Regions from separate parts of the Candidatus Photobacterium acropomis genome, predicted to be linked through region 2. Evidence: predicted binding sites of a transcription regulator. Region 2 holds the regulator's gene; the other holds the start of a gene.

Region 1 (8,105 bases), 100 kb from region 2:
CGTTAACGATCCCCATATCCATGCCGTTTTTGAAACAGTGATAAAGGAACACAGCGTGAATAGCTTCACGGACATAGTTATTGCCACGGAAGGAGAAAGAAACATTAGATACGCCACCCGAAATCATCGCATACGGCAGATCTCGTTTAATATCAGCAACGGCTTCAATGAAATCCACCGCATAGTTATTGTGCTCTTCAATACCTGTAGCTACAGCGAAAATATTCGGATCGAAAATAATGTCTTCTGGTGGGAAACCAACTTCATCTACTAAGATACGATAGGCTTTGGTACAAATTTCCAGTTTACGTTCACGGGTTTCAGCCTGACCGACTTCATCAAACGCCATCACGATAACCGCAGCACCATAACGACGGATCAATTTCGCCTGCTCAACAAATTTCTCTTTGCCTTCTTTAAGCGAAATGGAGTTAACAATCCCCTTACCTTGAATACATTTCAGACCAGCCTCAATCACTTCCCACTTAGAAGAATCGACCATGATTGGCACTTTAGAAATTTCTGGCTCAGACGCACACAGATTTAAAAATCGTACCATGCACGCTTCGGCATCAAGCATGCCTTCATCCATATTAATATCGATGATTTGGGCACCATTCTCGACTTGCTGGCGTGCAACATCTAATGCTTCGTCATATAGCTCTTCTTTGATCAAACGTTTAAAACGCGCAGAGCCCGTGACGTTTGTACGCTCACCGACGTTCACAAAGAGGGTTTCTTTTTCAATGGTTAATGGCTCTAACCCAGATAAACGACACGCTACATTGATATCAGGTAAGGCACGTGGTTTTACATTTTCAACCGCTTGCGCCATTTGGCGAATATGCTCAGGCGTCGTACCACAACAACCACCAATCAAATTTAAAAAGCCGCTTTCAGCCCACTCTTTAACGTGTTCTGCCATCTCTTCAGGAGAAAGATCATATTCACCAAACGCATTTGGTAAACCCGCATTCGGGTGAGCTGAAACATAGGTTTCAGAAATACGAGAAAGCTCTTCAACATAAGGACGAAGCTCATCAGGACCAAGCGCACAGTTCAAACCAAAAGAGAGCGGTTTAATGTGACGTAATGAGTTATAAAACGCCTCGGTAGTTTGACCTGAAAGGGTACGTCCTGACGCATCGGTGATAGTGCCTGAGATCATAACAGGAAGTATGATGCCCATTTCTTCAAACACGCAATCAACGGCAAATGCACAGGCCTTAGCGTTCAATGTATCAAAGATAGTTTCAATCAAAATCAGATCCGAGCCGCCCTTAATAAGCGCACGGGTTGATTCAGAATAGGCTTCAACAAGCTCGTCAAAAGAGACATTACGATAACCAGGATCGTTAACATCAGGCGAGATAGAACAAGTACGGTTGGTTGGACCTAACACACCGGCAACATAACGCGGTTTATCAGGTGTTTTTGCTGTCCATTCATCAGCAGCAGCACGAGCAAGACGCGCGGCTTCAAAGTTGATTTCAGCACTCAACGATTCCATGTCGTAATCCGCCATGGCAATGGTTGTTGCATTAAAGGTGTTGGTTTCTAAAATATCCGCCCCAGCTTCAAGGTAGGAAAGGTGAATATCTTTAATAAGTTGAGGCTGAGTTAAAACCAGAAGATCATTATTGCCTTTCAGATCAGAGTGCCAATCAGCAAAGCGCTGACCGCGATAATCCTCTTCTTCAAGTTTATAACCTTGGATCATGGTGCCCATGCCACCATCGATGATCAATATTTGCTGCTCTAACCGCTTATGCAGTAATTCCTTGCTGTTTAACACTACATTACATCCTTATAATCCATTACAGCTTTGTAACATCCTACCACACTTCAATTCGTGATAAAGAAAGCTAAAGATAATTTCGACAACAAAAGCATTTCAAAATAAAACAAATTATCAGTAGCCATTCAGATCTGATGGTTTTACTATTTCGTCACAAATTTCCTAACAACTTAACCAATCTAGAGGTCACGCATGTCGGTCTATAGCACGCTCTGCTTTCTGGCTGCAGCAGCAATGCTTATTGCTTTTGTAAACAGTAAAATAGGTAAAATGCAAACCACCATAGCCATCACAGCAGGCTCATTGATCCTGTCACTGTTGATCATCATTGCCGGTCACAATGGTTGGTTCCACCTTGAAGATATTGCTGCAACACAAATCAGCAAAATCAACTTCGAAGATTTCCTACTAAAAGGTATTTTAGGCTTTCTACTTTTTGCAGGCGGGTTAGGTATTAAACTCCCTCACTTAGAAGATCAGAAATGGGAAATCACTGTTTTAGCACTGGGTGCCACGCTTTTCTCAACCTTCTTTATTGGTTTCAGTTTATGGGGAATTTGTCAGTTAATCGGCATTCAGCTTGATCTGATCTACTGTTTACTCTTCGGTGCTTTAATTTCACCAACCGACCCAATAGCAGTATTAGCCATCGTTAAGAAAATGAATGCGCCTCGTCGTATTTCTACTCAAATCGAGGGCGAGTCTTTATTTAATGACGGCTTTGGCTTAGTCATCTTCGTCACTATGTTTACCATTGCTTTTGGTGATACAGCACCAACTGTAATGGGTGTCACTCAGCTATTCCTCCAAGAAGCAATTGGCGGCATTGCCTACGGTTTCATTCTTGGCCTTATTTTCCACTACCTTATTAGCTCAACCAACGATCACTCAATGGAGCTACTACTCACCATAGGTATTCCAAGCGCAGGCTATGCTTTTGCAGAAGTTATCCATGTATCAGGTCCATTAGCAATGGTGGTATCGGGTATCATGATTGGTAACTGGACTCGCTACATTGGTTTTTCCAAAGAAAGTGAAGAGCACCTCGATCACTTCTGGGAATTAGTTGATGAGTTCTTAAATGGTGTGTTGTTCCTATTGATCGGTATGACCATGCTTGACTTCAGCTTCCACCAAGAAGACTGGGTTCTAATGGCAATTGCCATCCCACTTGTTTTAGTTAGCCGTTACTTAAGTATTCAGCTCCCTTACTTAGGCTTTAGCCGTTACCGTCAATACAACCCAATGTCAGTGAAAATCCTAACATGGGGTGGCTTACGCGGCGGCTTAGCCCTAGCGATGGCGATGGCTATTCCAGCTGGGGTTATGGTGATCCCAGAAAAAGGCATTGATGTACGCGAGATCATCCTAGTAATGACTTATGCTGTAGTGGTGTTCTCTATTCTTATCCAAGGTTCAACAATCACACCATTAATTGAAAAAGCCAAAGTATGGGAACTACAGAATAAGTAACTCATACGTACCGAGACAAAAAAGCCTGCATATCACGCAGGCTTTTTTATTATTCATCTTTAGTGAAACTATCTTCAGAGAAGTGATCCAAATCATATGGCGTTTGCTGGTAAACACAATAATTCAACCAATTACTAAAGAGTAAATGTCCATGGCTGCGCCAGCTGGCAATCGGTGGATTTGATGGCTCATTATCAGGGTAATAATTTACAGGAACTGCAGGCTCCATACCTTGCTCAGTATCACGCACAAATTCATTATGTAGCGTATCTACATCATACTCAGGATGACCTGTCACAAACACATTACGCTTATCTTTAGTTGCCGCTAAATACACCCCTGCAACCTCTGAAGTTGCTAAAATATCCAGATCCGTATGCTGAGTTAAATACTCTGGAGAAAAGTCGGCATAACGAGAGTGAGGAGCAAAAAATGTATCATCAAAACCACGCAAGATAGGGTGATGATTATCATGAATGCGATGTTGATAAACCCCCGAAAGCTTCTCTTTTCGAGTCCGTTTAGGCAAATCATACAACAGCTTTAAACCTGCTTGTGCCGCCCAACAAACAAACATCGTTGATGTCACATGATCCCTCGCCCAATTCATGATGATTTGAATTTCTTCCCAATACAAAACATCTTCAAATTGCACTAAACCAAGCGGAGCGCCTGTCACTATCAAGCCATCAAAGTTACGATTTTTTACCATCTCAAACTGACGGTAAAAAGTGTCTAAATGCTCTTTCGGCGTATTCTTTGTTGGTCGATTATCAATACGCAGTAACTCAACATCCACTTGCAGCGGGCTATTGGATAATAAACGTAGAAATTGTGTTTCCGTCTCAATTTTCTTTGGCATTAAATTCAACAATAACACCTTCAATGGACGGATCCCCTGACTCGCAGCACGCTTCTCTGTCATCACAAAGATATTTTCACTACGTAGAATATCAGTAGCAGGTAAGCGATCAGGTATTTTTATTGGCATCTTTGTTGACTCCTTTCCACATAAGATTTTTAGCCATCTAAACTTCCATTCAAGTTATAGAAAAAATCAAATAGACGCAAGTTCATAACGAAAGAATAACAGAGTCAATACGCGAATAAAGAAAGAACAAAAAACTAAAGAAGTAATTAAAGGTAAAAAAGCAAGAGCTAGAAACGAAAAAACCCAGCCATAGGCTGGGTTTTAGAAAGAGATTTAGCGATGTCCTACTCTCACATGGGGAGGCCCCACACTACCATCGGCGCTACAACGTTTCACTTCTGAGTTCGGCATGGGATCAGGTGGGACCGCTGTGCTATGGTCGCTAAACAAATTAATGGTGCTAGTACCCAGATTTGAACTGGGGACCTCACCCTTACCAAGGGTGCGCTCTACCAACTGAGCCATACCAGCACACAAAGCTTTTATGAACTTGCTTTAGCAAATTCTAAAATTCAAAGCCTGGCGATGTCCTACTCTCACATGGGGAGGCCCCACACTACCATCGGCGCTATTACGTTTCACTACTGAGTTCGGCATGGGATCAGGTGGGTCCATAATGCTATAGTCGCCAAGCAAATTCTTTATTTACTTTCAGTTTTTTAAAAACTGAAGGCAAAAGTAATCTTGAAAAGCTGATTCTCAAACACACGTTCAAGTGTTCTTGGAGTCCGTATTAAAACCCCTTGGGTGTTGTATGGTTAAGCCTCACGGGCAATTAGTATCGGTTAGCTCAATGCCTCGCAGCACTTACACACCCGACCTATCAACGTTGTAGTCTTCAACAACCCTTTAGAGACCTTAAAGGTCTAGGGATGACTCATCTTGAGGCTCGCTTCCCGCTTAGATGCTTTCAGCGGTTATCGATTCCGAACTTAGCTACCGGGCAATGCGTCTGGCGACACAACCCGAACACCAGCGGTTCGTCCACTCCGGTCCTCTCGTACTAGGAGCAGCCCCTCTCAATCATCCAACGCCCACGGCAGATAGGGACCGAACTGTCTCACGACGTTCTAAACCCAGCTCGCGTACCACTTTAAATGGCGAACAGCCATACCCTTGGGACCGACTTCAGCCCCAGGATGTGATGAGCCGACATCGAGGTGCCAAACACCGCCGTCGATATGAACTCTTGGGCGGTATCAGCCTGTTATCCCCGGAGTACCTTTTATCCGTTGAGCGATGGCCCTTCCATTCAGAACCACCGGATCACTATGACCTGCTTTCGCACCTGCTCGACTTGTCAGTCTCGCAGTCAAGCGGGCTTATGCCATTGCACTAACCTCACGATGTCCGACCGTGATTAGCCCACCTTCGTGCTCCTCCGTTACTCTTTGGGAGGAGACCGCCCCAGTCAAACTACCCACCAGGCACTGTCCGTAACCCCGATAAGGGGTCGACGTTAGAACATCAAGCATACAAGGGTGGTATTTCAAGGACGACTCCATAACCGCTAGCGCGATTATTTCACAGTCTCCCACCTATCCTACACATGTAGGGTCAATGTTCAGTGCCAAGCTATAGTAAAGGTTCACGGGGTCTTTCCGTCTAGCCGCGGGGACGCAGCATCTTCACTGCGATTTCAATTTCACTGAGTCTCGGGTGGAGACAGCGTGGCCATCATTACGCCATTCGTGCAGGTCGGAACTTACCCGACAAGGAATTTCGCTACCTTAGGACCGTTATAGTTACGGCCGCCGTTTACCGGGGCTTCGATCAAGAGCTTCGACCGAAGTCTAACCCCATCAATTAACCTTCCGGCACCGGGCAGGCGTCACACCGTATACGTCATCTTTCGATTTTGCACAGTGCTGTGTTTTTAATAAACAGTTGCAGCCACCTGGTATCTGCGACTCCCGACAGCTTAGAGAGCAAGTCTCATCACCGCTAGGAGCGTACCTTCTCCCGAAGTTACGGTACCATTTTGCCTAGTTCCTTCACCCGAGTTCTCTCAAGCGCCTTGGTATTCTCTACCTGATCACCTGTGTCGGTTTGGGGTACGATTCCTTATAATCTGAAGCTTAGAAGCTTTTCCCGGAAGCATGGCATCAATGACTTCATCACCGTAGTGACTCGACATCGTATCTCAGCCTTAAGATGGTCCGGATTTGCCTAAACCATCAGCCTACATACTTGGACCTGGACAACCGTCGCCAGGCTCACCTAGCCTTCTCCGTCCCTCCATCGCAATTATAAGAAGTACGGGAATATTAACCCGTTTCCCATCGACTACGCCTTTCGGCCTCGCCTTAGGGGTCGACTTACCCTGCCCCGATTAACGTTGGACAGGAACCCTTGATCTTCCGGCGAGGGAGTTTTTCACTCCCTTTATCGTTACTCATGTCAGCATTCGCACTTCTGATACCTCCAGCGAGCTTTACAACTCACCTTCAACGGCTTACAGAACGCTCCCCTACCCAATGGCAAAAGTACATTGCCGCAGCTTCGGTGTATAGCTTAGCCCCGTTAAATCTTCCGCGCAGGCCGACTCGACCAGTGAGCTATTACGCTTTCTTTAAATGATGGCTGCTTCTAAGCCAACATCCTGGCTGTCTGAGCCTTCCCACATCGTTTCCCACTTAGCTATAACTTTGGGACCTTAGCTGGCGGTCTGGGTTGTTTCCCTCTTCACGACGGACGTTAGCACCCGCCGTGTGTCTCCCGGATAGTACTTACTGGTATTCGGAGTTTGCAAAGGGTTGGTAAGTCGGGATGACCCCCTAGCCTTAACAGTGCTCTACCCCCAGTAGTATTCGTCCGAGGCGCTACCTAAATAGCTTTCGGGGAGAACCAGCTATCTCCGAGTTTGATTGGCCTTTCACCCCTAGCCACAAGTCATCCGCTAATTTTTCAACATTAGTCGGTTCGGTCCTCCAGTAAGTGTTACCTCACCTTCAACCTGCCCATGGCTAGATCACTCGGTTTCGGGTCTAATCCTAGCAACTATGACGCCCAGTTAAGACTCGGTTTCCCTACGGCTCCCCTAAACGGTTAACCTTGCTACTAAAATTAAGTCGCTGACCCATTATACAAAAGGTACGCAGTCACCCAACAAGTGGGCTCCTACTGCTTGTACGTACACGGTTTCAGGTTCTATTTCACTCCCCTCACAGGGGTTCTTTTCGCCTTTCCCTCACGGTACTGGTTCACTATCGGTCAGTCAGGAGTATTTAGCCTTGGAGGATGGTCCCCCCATATTCAGACAAGATAACACGTGTCCCGTCCTACTCGTTTTCACTGATAAGATGTTGTCGGTTACGGGGCTATCACCCTGTATCGCGGAACTTTCCAGAACCTTCACCTAACATCAAACTAGCTTAAGGGCTAATCCGGTTTCGCTCGCCGCTACTACCGGAATCTCGGTTGATTTCTCTTCCTCGGGGTACTTAGATGTTTCAGTTCCCCCGGTTCGCCTCGTGCTGCTATGTATTCACAACACGATACTTACTTATGTAAGTGGGTTTCCCCATTCGGAAATCCCAGAGTCACCGGTTTTTACTACCTCATCTGGGCTTATCGCAAGTTAATACGTCCTTCATCGCCTCTGACTGCCAAGGCATCCACCGTGTACGCTTAGTCACTTAACCATACAACCCCAAGAGGTTTCGTATGTTCAAACAACCAAGGTTTATGTCTCTCCTCTTCGATCAAAAAGAGCGAGACGTTGGTTTTTCGCCGGACTCGATACAAGACACTTGAATGTGTATTGTTTTGAGAACTCGTTTTCATCTTTCGATGAAAACTATAAATCAATCTATTCGATTGAATTTACTAGTCAGCTTTCCAGATTGTTAAAGAACATTGTGTTTATCATTCGATATCCACTTTCTAATTACACTTTAATAA
Region 2 (8,105 bases):
ATTTTTTATTCATAATTTAGTGGTACCGGCTTTTTATTGCCGTCGAAGTAATGTCACAAGATAATAATTTTGCAAGCTCGTTTAACAGATAATTCATATTGAAGTATCGATATTGAGCAAATTAATGATATTGTATGCGGTCTCAACCAAACTGTAAGACCTTAAGATTATAAATAAAAAACGCCATTACGAAGCGTTAGTAATCAAGTTTGGTTGTTGTTTTTATTTGACGTATTTAACGGATAGAAGAGATGTCACTACCACACGTAATTTTAACCGTGCTAAGCAATCGAGAAGCAACGGGTTATGATATAACAAAAGAGTTTTCTCATAGTATTGGCTACTTTTGGAAAGCGAGCCACCAACAGGTGTATCGTGAACTAAATAAGATGGCTGCTAACGATCAAGTAACATGTCGCCTCGAGCCTCAAGAAGGTAAACCGGATCGTAAAGTCTATGCCATCACCGATGCGGGTCGCCAAGCACTATTTAATTGGTTCGAAGAGCCAGCACGCAATCCAACTACTCGTGATGAGTTTTCAGCAAAACTACTCGTTTGTGGTGTTCACAATTCACTACCAATGCAACAACAATTAGCTGCATTGATCGATGAATCTCACACCCTGATCAGTCATTACAAAGAACTAGAAAAGCTCCACTTTAGCGATTACAAATCAATGGATCGCCAACAGCGTCTAGATCGTTTAACGCTTCGTCGTGGTTTACATAACCGTCAAGCGTGGATTGACTGGGCTGAAGAAGTACTTGCAGAACTAAAAGATATGGATGCAGATAATAGCCCTGTTGCTATTTACTAAGCACCTTATCCATGACTAATAATAAACCGCCGTTTTTACGGCGGTTTTTTTATGTCATTTATTAATAGGCGTTCATTGCTATTTACGATAAATAAAGCGCACAAAAAAGCCTGCTGGTGCAGGCTTTCTGTTAAGTGCTTCTAACTATGATATGTCACGGTTAAAGTAGAGAAGCTAAGCGGTTAATATCTGATAACAATGCTCCAGCGGTAACATCGCGCCCAGCACCAGGGCCTCGGATCACTAATGGGTTATCGCGATACCAATGGCTTTCAATCGCAAAGATATTATCGCAAGGCAGTAAATTCGCTAACGCATGCTCTTGAGCTAATGCCTCAACTCCTACATGGGCTTTACCGTGACGATCTAAGCGCGCCACATAACGTAATACCTTCTCTTCCTCACGGGCGCTTTCTAAGCGCTCAGCGAGGATTTCATCTAACAAAGCCGCTTGTTCAAAAAACTGTTCAACAGGCAGCAAAGCCAACGCTTCAGGCACTAAGCTTTCTACTTTCACATGTTCAGGCTCAATATCAAGACCTGATTCACGAGCAAGGATCACCAGCTTACGCATCACATCACTGCCATCTAAATCATGTCGAGGATCCGGCTCAGTTAAGCCTTGCTGCCACGCTTGCTCGACCAATTCAGAAAAAGGCACACTGCCATCATATTGCTGAAACAGCCATGACAGTGTGCCCGAGAAAATACCGGATACCGCAATGATCTGATCACCGCTTTCACGTAAATCACGGACGGTATGATTCACCGGCAATCCTGCGCCAACAGTTGCGTTATAAAGCCAATGACGACTACTTTTAGCAAAGGCGTCAATCACTGCATGGTAGTCTTGGCTACTTGCCGAGCCCGCAACTTTATTAGCAGAAATCAAATGCAAACCATGCTCGGCAATTTCAGGGTAGCGTTTTGATAACTCACAACTTGCAGTCACATCAAGGACTATCACATCGTCATAATCAGCATTAGCAATCTGAGAGAAGAGCTCATCATCTTGATATTCAATCGCTTCTTGCTCAAATTGAGTTAATGCTAATTGTGGCTCAATGCCATCAAAGTTAACCCATTGACGACGACTATCTAACACGCCAATCAAGGTAAAACTAATGCCGTGACGTTTTTCTAGCGCAGCTTTTTCTCGCTCAAACAATTCTAGCCAGCGGCTGCCAATATTGCCTTTACCACAGAGCACTAAACCAACACGCTTTTGTGCTTGAAATAATGCTTGGTGAATACCTTTAACTAACGGCTCTGTTTCAACCTGACGTAGTACAGCAACCAGACTCAACCCAGATTCTGCTTCAGTCATAAACTCTACAGGCAAGCCTTTTAACTGCTGATAAAAGCCATGGCAATGAATAGGATTATTGGTCACCCCTGCTCCCACAGCAGCCACCATTGAGAAACCTTCACGTAAACGTAATTCGGCAGGCATACCACTGTCTTGCAGCAAGCTAAGTACCCCATTGACGACTTCATGAGTATAAGCCAGCATAATACGGCCTTTACTCAGCTCAAGGCTCTGTGCCAGTGGGACTAACTGATGACGTGAAAGTAAACGTTCAAGATCTTCTTGCACATGCTCAACATCCATCCCACGAGGAACATCAACCTCAATGAGACACACATCATCTAATGAAGAAACAATCTTAGCGCCACGCCCTGAAGCTAATACGCGTTCAACTCGGGTTGAACCTGATTCTGGTTGATGGCTACAACGCAGCATCAAATCAATCGCACTTTGTGCTACTGGCTGTAAAGTGCGGCTATGCAATACGGGAGCAGCCAAACGGGCTAACTCATTAGCTTCATCTAGTCTTAGCAAAGGCAATAAACACGCATCATTCACTTTGCGAGGATCGGCACTGTACACCCCAGCAACATCACTCCAGATCGTTACTTTTACAACATCAGCTAACGCACCGATGATCGTCGCTGAATAGTCAGAACCATTGCGACCTAATAAAACGGTTTCACCTTGGGTATTTTGTGCCATAAACCCGGTGATCACTAAACGATGATGGTTATGTTGTGCAATTTGCTGTTGGAGTAATGGTTTTGAAGCTCGGCTATCCACTTCAGGTTGTGCAGCGTGCTCTGCTCGTAAAAATAAACGAGAATCCAAATATTTTGCCGCAAGATCACGTTGGCTCAAAAGTGCTGCTAATAAGCGAGCAGACCACACCTCACCAAAACCTTGGATCGTACTCCGCTCTGCTCGGTTAATAGCACTTTCACCATAGCGGGCAATGGTAGCTAAATCATCATGCAACTGTTGGATCAATAATTCAGCTGTTGGTTGAACAATTAAGGCTTCAATAAGTTGTTGCTGATAGCTGCGAAGCGACAACAAGGTTTCATGTGCTTGACGTCCATCTATCTCTAATTGCTCTAGCCATAATATTAATTGGTTAGTCGTTTTTCCTGCTGCCGATACCACAATGAGATCATTAGTATCTGAATATTCAGCAAGAATATCAGCCACTCGGCGATAGCACTCAGGATCAGCTAAGCTACTACCCCCAAATTTATGTAATTGGCGTGATGCTTGAGTCATTAATGCGCCTCCGCAGCCAGATTAAAGGCTTGCTCTAAATCTGCCACCAAGTCACGGGGATCTTCTAAGCCAACAGAAAGACGTAACAGTGACGTCGAAATACCCGCTTCTGCTTGTGCTTCATCAGACATTGCACGGTGAGTCATGCTTGATGGATGGGCAATTAAACTCTCTGTTCCACCTAATGATTCTGCCAATGAAAACAGTTTTAATTCTTTCACGAACACTTCCAACTGCGCTTGGCTACCCGCGAATTCAAAACTCATCATTGAGCCAAAGCCTTTTTGCTGACGCTTGGCAATATCGTGTCCTGGGTGCGATGGCAAACTTGGGTGATAAATCGTCCCAACCATAGCTTGCTGTTGTAAATACCCCAGCACTGCCACACCATTTTCTTCATGCATTCTCATTCGTGGTGCTAACGTTCTTAGTCCACGCAAGGTTAAGTAAGCATCAAATGGGGCTCCAGTCGCACCAATACAGTTTGCCCACCATGCGATATTTTCTGCAACATCGGCATCTTTAGAGATCAACACACCACCGACCACATCTGAGTGTCCGTTAAGGTATTTAGTGGTTGAATGCACAACAAAATCTGCACCTAGTGCGATAGGCTGTTGCAGTAAAGGAGAAAGGAAGGTGTTATCCACGGCGACTAAGCAACCAACTTCTTTGGCTTGCTGACACAGTGCGGTGATATCAACCACACGCACTAGAGGGTTTGATGGAGTTTCAACCCAGATTAATTTCGGCTTTTTCGCTAACGCAGCAGCCAGTACTTCTTGATCGGACTGATCGACAAACTCGACCTTAAAGTCACCTTTATTAGCGCGAGTATTAAATAAACGGTAGGTGCCACCATAACAATCATGAGGAGCCACAATTAAGTCATCTGGGCCAAGTAATGCCGTTACCAATAAATTCATTGCCGCCGTACCACAACTGGTCACCACGCCACCAGCACCGCCTTCTAATTCACTTAATGCATCAGCAAGCGTATTACGGGTTGGGTTACCTGAGCGAGAATAATCATATTGTGGCACTTCCCCAAAAGCAGGAAAGCTATAGGTCGATGTTAAATAAATCGGTGGGACGACAGCATGGTACTGTGAATCACTATCGATGCCTGTTCTCACTGCAATTGTCGCCAGTCGCTTATCACTCATAATAACATTCCTTGTCGGGGAGGCTTGATCCCAAATAATAAATTTATAACAACTTTAACCACAACAAAACAAGACGTCAACACATCTAGACGTCTATATGTCTTTGCTTATGGCGGTAAATCCCGCTAAAATTCAGCCATAACAAAAAAACAGTGCTCACCTTAGTGTTATTTTTCTGTTCAATACGGGACAAAACCGCGATGTTGACGTAATATCGCCGCCCTACAATCCCGTTGCTAACAGAGGGTGTCGCTCCTGTTACCACATCATTAACCCAATATCGCTGAGAAGGTAAAACATGGCTGAGTGGAATGGCGAATATATTAGCCCTTACGCAGAACACGGTAAGAAAAACGAACAAGTAAAGAAAATTACTGTTTCGATTCCATTGAAGGTGCTTAAAATTCTTACTGATGAACGTACTCGTCGTCAGGTGAACAACCTACGCCACGCGACCAATAGTGAGCTACTTTGTGAAGCTTTCCTTCATGCTTACACAGGTCAGCCATTACCAACGGATGACGATATTCGTAAAGATCGCCCAGATGATCTACCCGCAGAAGCGAAAGCGCTAATGGATGAAATGGGGATCAGCTACGACGACATTAATGAATAATTTCATTACTGACTATGTATACTAAAAAACCAGCTGCATGGCTGGTTTTTATTTATTAAAATAGCGAGTTGCTGAACTACACTTCCATGTAACCCATTGGCATTTCAATACGTGCAACACCTGAGTCAATCGCCGCTTGTGCTACCGCTTTTGCAACCCGAGGTAATAAACGCGGATCCATTGGCTTTGGAATAATATACTCTCGCCCAAATGCTAAGTGCGATACACCAGATGCATCCAATACCGATTGCGGTACTGGCTCTTTCGCTAATTCACGAATTGCGTTTACCGCCGCCAACTTCATTTCATCATTAATTTGGCTCGCACGCACATCTAATGCACCACGGAAAATAAACGGAAAACATAAAACATTATTCACCTGATTAGGATAATCAGAGCGCCCTGTTCCCATAATTAAGTCTTGCCGAACTTGATGTGCCAATGCAGGCTTAATTTCAGGATCGGGGTTTGAACACGCAAACACAATCGGGTTTTCAGCCATTAATGCCAGAGCTTCAGGAGCTAATAAGTCCGGTCCTGATACGCCAACGAAAATATCAGCGCCTGCAATCACATCTTCTAAGGTGCGCTTATCAGTATTATTGGCAAACAGCTGTTTGTATTCATTAATGTCATCACGACGGGTATGAATGACCCCTTTGCGATCCAGCATGTAGATTTTCTCACGCTGCGCGCCGCACTTAATAAGTAGCTCCATACAAGCAATCGCTGCTGCGCCTGCGCCTAAACACACAATCACAGCTTCACCGATCGTTTTTCCTTGAAGCTCTAATGCATTTAGCATACCTGCCGCTGTAACAATGGCAGTACCATGTTGATCATCATGAAAGACAGGGACATTGCAGCGCTCAATTAAGCGTTGCTCGATCTCAAAACAGTCTGGCGCTTTAATATCTTCTAAGTTAATACCGCCAAACGTGTCAGCAATATTAGCCACCGTATCAACGAACTCATCAATCGTGCGATGCTTGACTTCAATATCAATCGAATCAATACCGGCAAAACGTTTAAACAGTAGCGATTTTCCTTCCATAACAGGTTTAGAAGCCAGTGGGCCTAAATTACCTAAACCTAAAATCGCAGTACCATTGGTGATCACCGCAACCATATTGCCTTTCGCTGTGTACTTATAGACGTTATCAGCATCTTGGGCGATTTCTCTTACGGGCTCAGCCACACCTGGGCTATATGCGAGCGCAAGATCATTAACCGTATTAGCAGGCTTGGTCAGTTCAACAGAAATTTTCCCTGGGACAGGAAGTGAGTGGTAATCGAGAGCTTGTTGACGGAAGTCTTCAGTCATAGTGATATTTGAGCCTCAGCGCTGACATTTATAATGGCAAACTACATGTGTAATTCGTATTTGTTATTAAATAATATGCCATTAAGTATCAATTTCCCAGCTCACGAAGAACAAGAGTAATACATTTAAGTAACAGTTATACCAAGAGTATTTTATAAAGACATAAAAAAAGGGATGCTTACGCATCCCTTTTTTCTAAATTCATCTGGCAAATGATTACTTGCTAGAAAGCGCACCGAAACGCTTGTTGAATTTGTCGATACGACCACCAGAGCTAACTTGACGTTGCTTACCAGTGTAGAATGGGTGACACTTGTCGCATACATCAAGGTTGATGTCTTTACCCATAGTAGAGTTAAATACGAAAGTGTTGCCACAAGAACAACGTGCGTTTACTGCTGTGTACTCTGGGTGAATACCTTGTTTCATGGGATAACCTCAAAATTAAGGCCGTGTCGCTCTCCCGATCCAAAGCCGGGCACCACACGTCGTTAAAAAATATCTTGCCACATTATGCGACAAATCAGGCGGCGTATAATAATCAATCATCTCACGGAGATCAACAGAGAGAAGGCTTTTTCAGCGCTGTATTTCTTCTCTGATCTTAGACAACTTCCCCTTCTCGTTCTTAACAAGGCTTATCGAGTTTCACTCGGTCTGGTATTATTCACTACACGCTCAATGACTGCAGTAGATTATGATCCCAAACATCGCCCGTGTGGCCCTTCCTGTTCCGCTAGATAAAACCTTTGATTATCTAATTAAATCTGATGACATGCCTGTGATCGGAGGACGTGTACAGGTGCCATTTGGTCGCCAGCGATTAATAGGGATTGTGACAGCACTGACCGATCATTCCGACTTTCCACTCGAGCAACTCAAAGCCGTACAGAAAGTCATTGATAAAGCACCGCTATGGATGCCGCCATTATTCGATTTGCTTAAATGGGCAAGCCAATACTATCAATATCCACTTGGTGACACCCTTGCCAATGCCATGCCTGCGCTGCTACGTAAAGGGCGTGAAGCATCACAAGCGACGTTAAAATTTTGGGCACTAACGGAAGCAGGTAAAGCACAACCGCTTAACGGTCTCACCCGTGCTCCCAAACAAGCTCAGCTACTGCGTTTATTACAAAATGGTCCTGTGAGTCATGACAGCTTATTAAATGAAGATGTCAGCTCTGCAACCTTAAAAGCTGTTAGCAATAAGGGCTGGATTATCGAGCAACAACAGCAGCAAAAAGATAAAAATTGGCACCAGAACTTTGCAGTTACAGAAGAAAAACCGCGCTTAAATGAAGAGCAAGCCTTAGCAATTGCCACCGTTAACAGCAATCCGAATTTTGGTTGTTATCTACTTCAAGGTGTCACAGGCTCAGGCAAAACCGAAGTTTATCTTAACTTGTTAGAGCCTGTACTGGCGGCAGGTAAACAAGCCCTTATTCTAGTGCCAGAAATCGGCCTAACCCCGCAGACGATTAACCGCTTTCGTCGTCGCTTCAATGTGCCACTAGAGACAGTGCACTCAGGGCTCAACGACAGCGAGCGTATGGCGGCATGGCTCGCTGGTCGTGATAACCAAGCCGGGATCATCATTGGTACT

Evidence for each region. Region 2 encodes MetJ, which represses methionine synthesis genes. Its sites were predicted from a motif close to TTAGACNTNTANANGTCTAA; they were not measured.
Region 1: the regulator MetJ is predicted to act here: its motif matches at 4,292-4,311, upstream of metA (homoserine O-acetyltransferase MetA).

What each region holds. Positions count from the first base shown of each region.
Region 1 covers NZ_CP131609.1:758,763-766,867, reverse strand. Annotated here, with positions in the region: gene metH (methionine synthase) at 1-1,795, opposite strand, end outside; gene Q7657_RS10300 (cation:proton antiporter) at 1,991-3,271, shown strand; gene metA (homoserine O-acetyltransferase MetA) at 3,321-4,262, opposite strand; rRNA gene rrf (5S ribosomal RNA) at 4,474-4,589, opposite strand; tRNA gene Q7657_RS10285 (tRNA-Thr) at 4,598-4,673, opposite strand; rRNA gene rrf (5S ribosomal RNA) at 4,720-4,835, opposite strand; rRNA gene Q7657_RS10275 (23S ribosomal RNA) at 4,957-7,846, opposite strand.
Region 2 covers NZ_CP131609.1:656,135-664,239, reverse strand. Annotated here, with positions in the region: gene Q7657_RS09745 (PadR family transcriptional regulator) at 252-818, shown strand; gene Q7657_RS09740 (bifunctional aspartate kinase/homoserine dehydrogenase II) at 979-3,393, opposite strand; gene Q7657_RS09735 (O-succinylhomoserine (thiol)-lyase) at 3,393-4,559, opposite strand; gene metJ (met regulon transcriptional regulator MetJ) at 4,858-5,175, shown strand; gene Q7657_RS09725 (malic enzyme-like NAD(P)-binding protein) at 5,252-6,499, opposite strand; gene rpmE (50S ribosomal protein L31) at 6,716-6,928, opposite strand; gene priA (primosomal protein N') at 7,197-8,105, shown strand, end outside.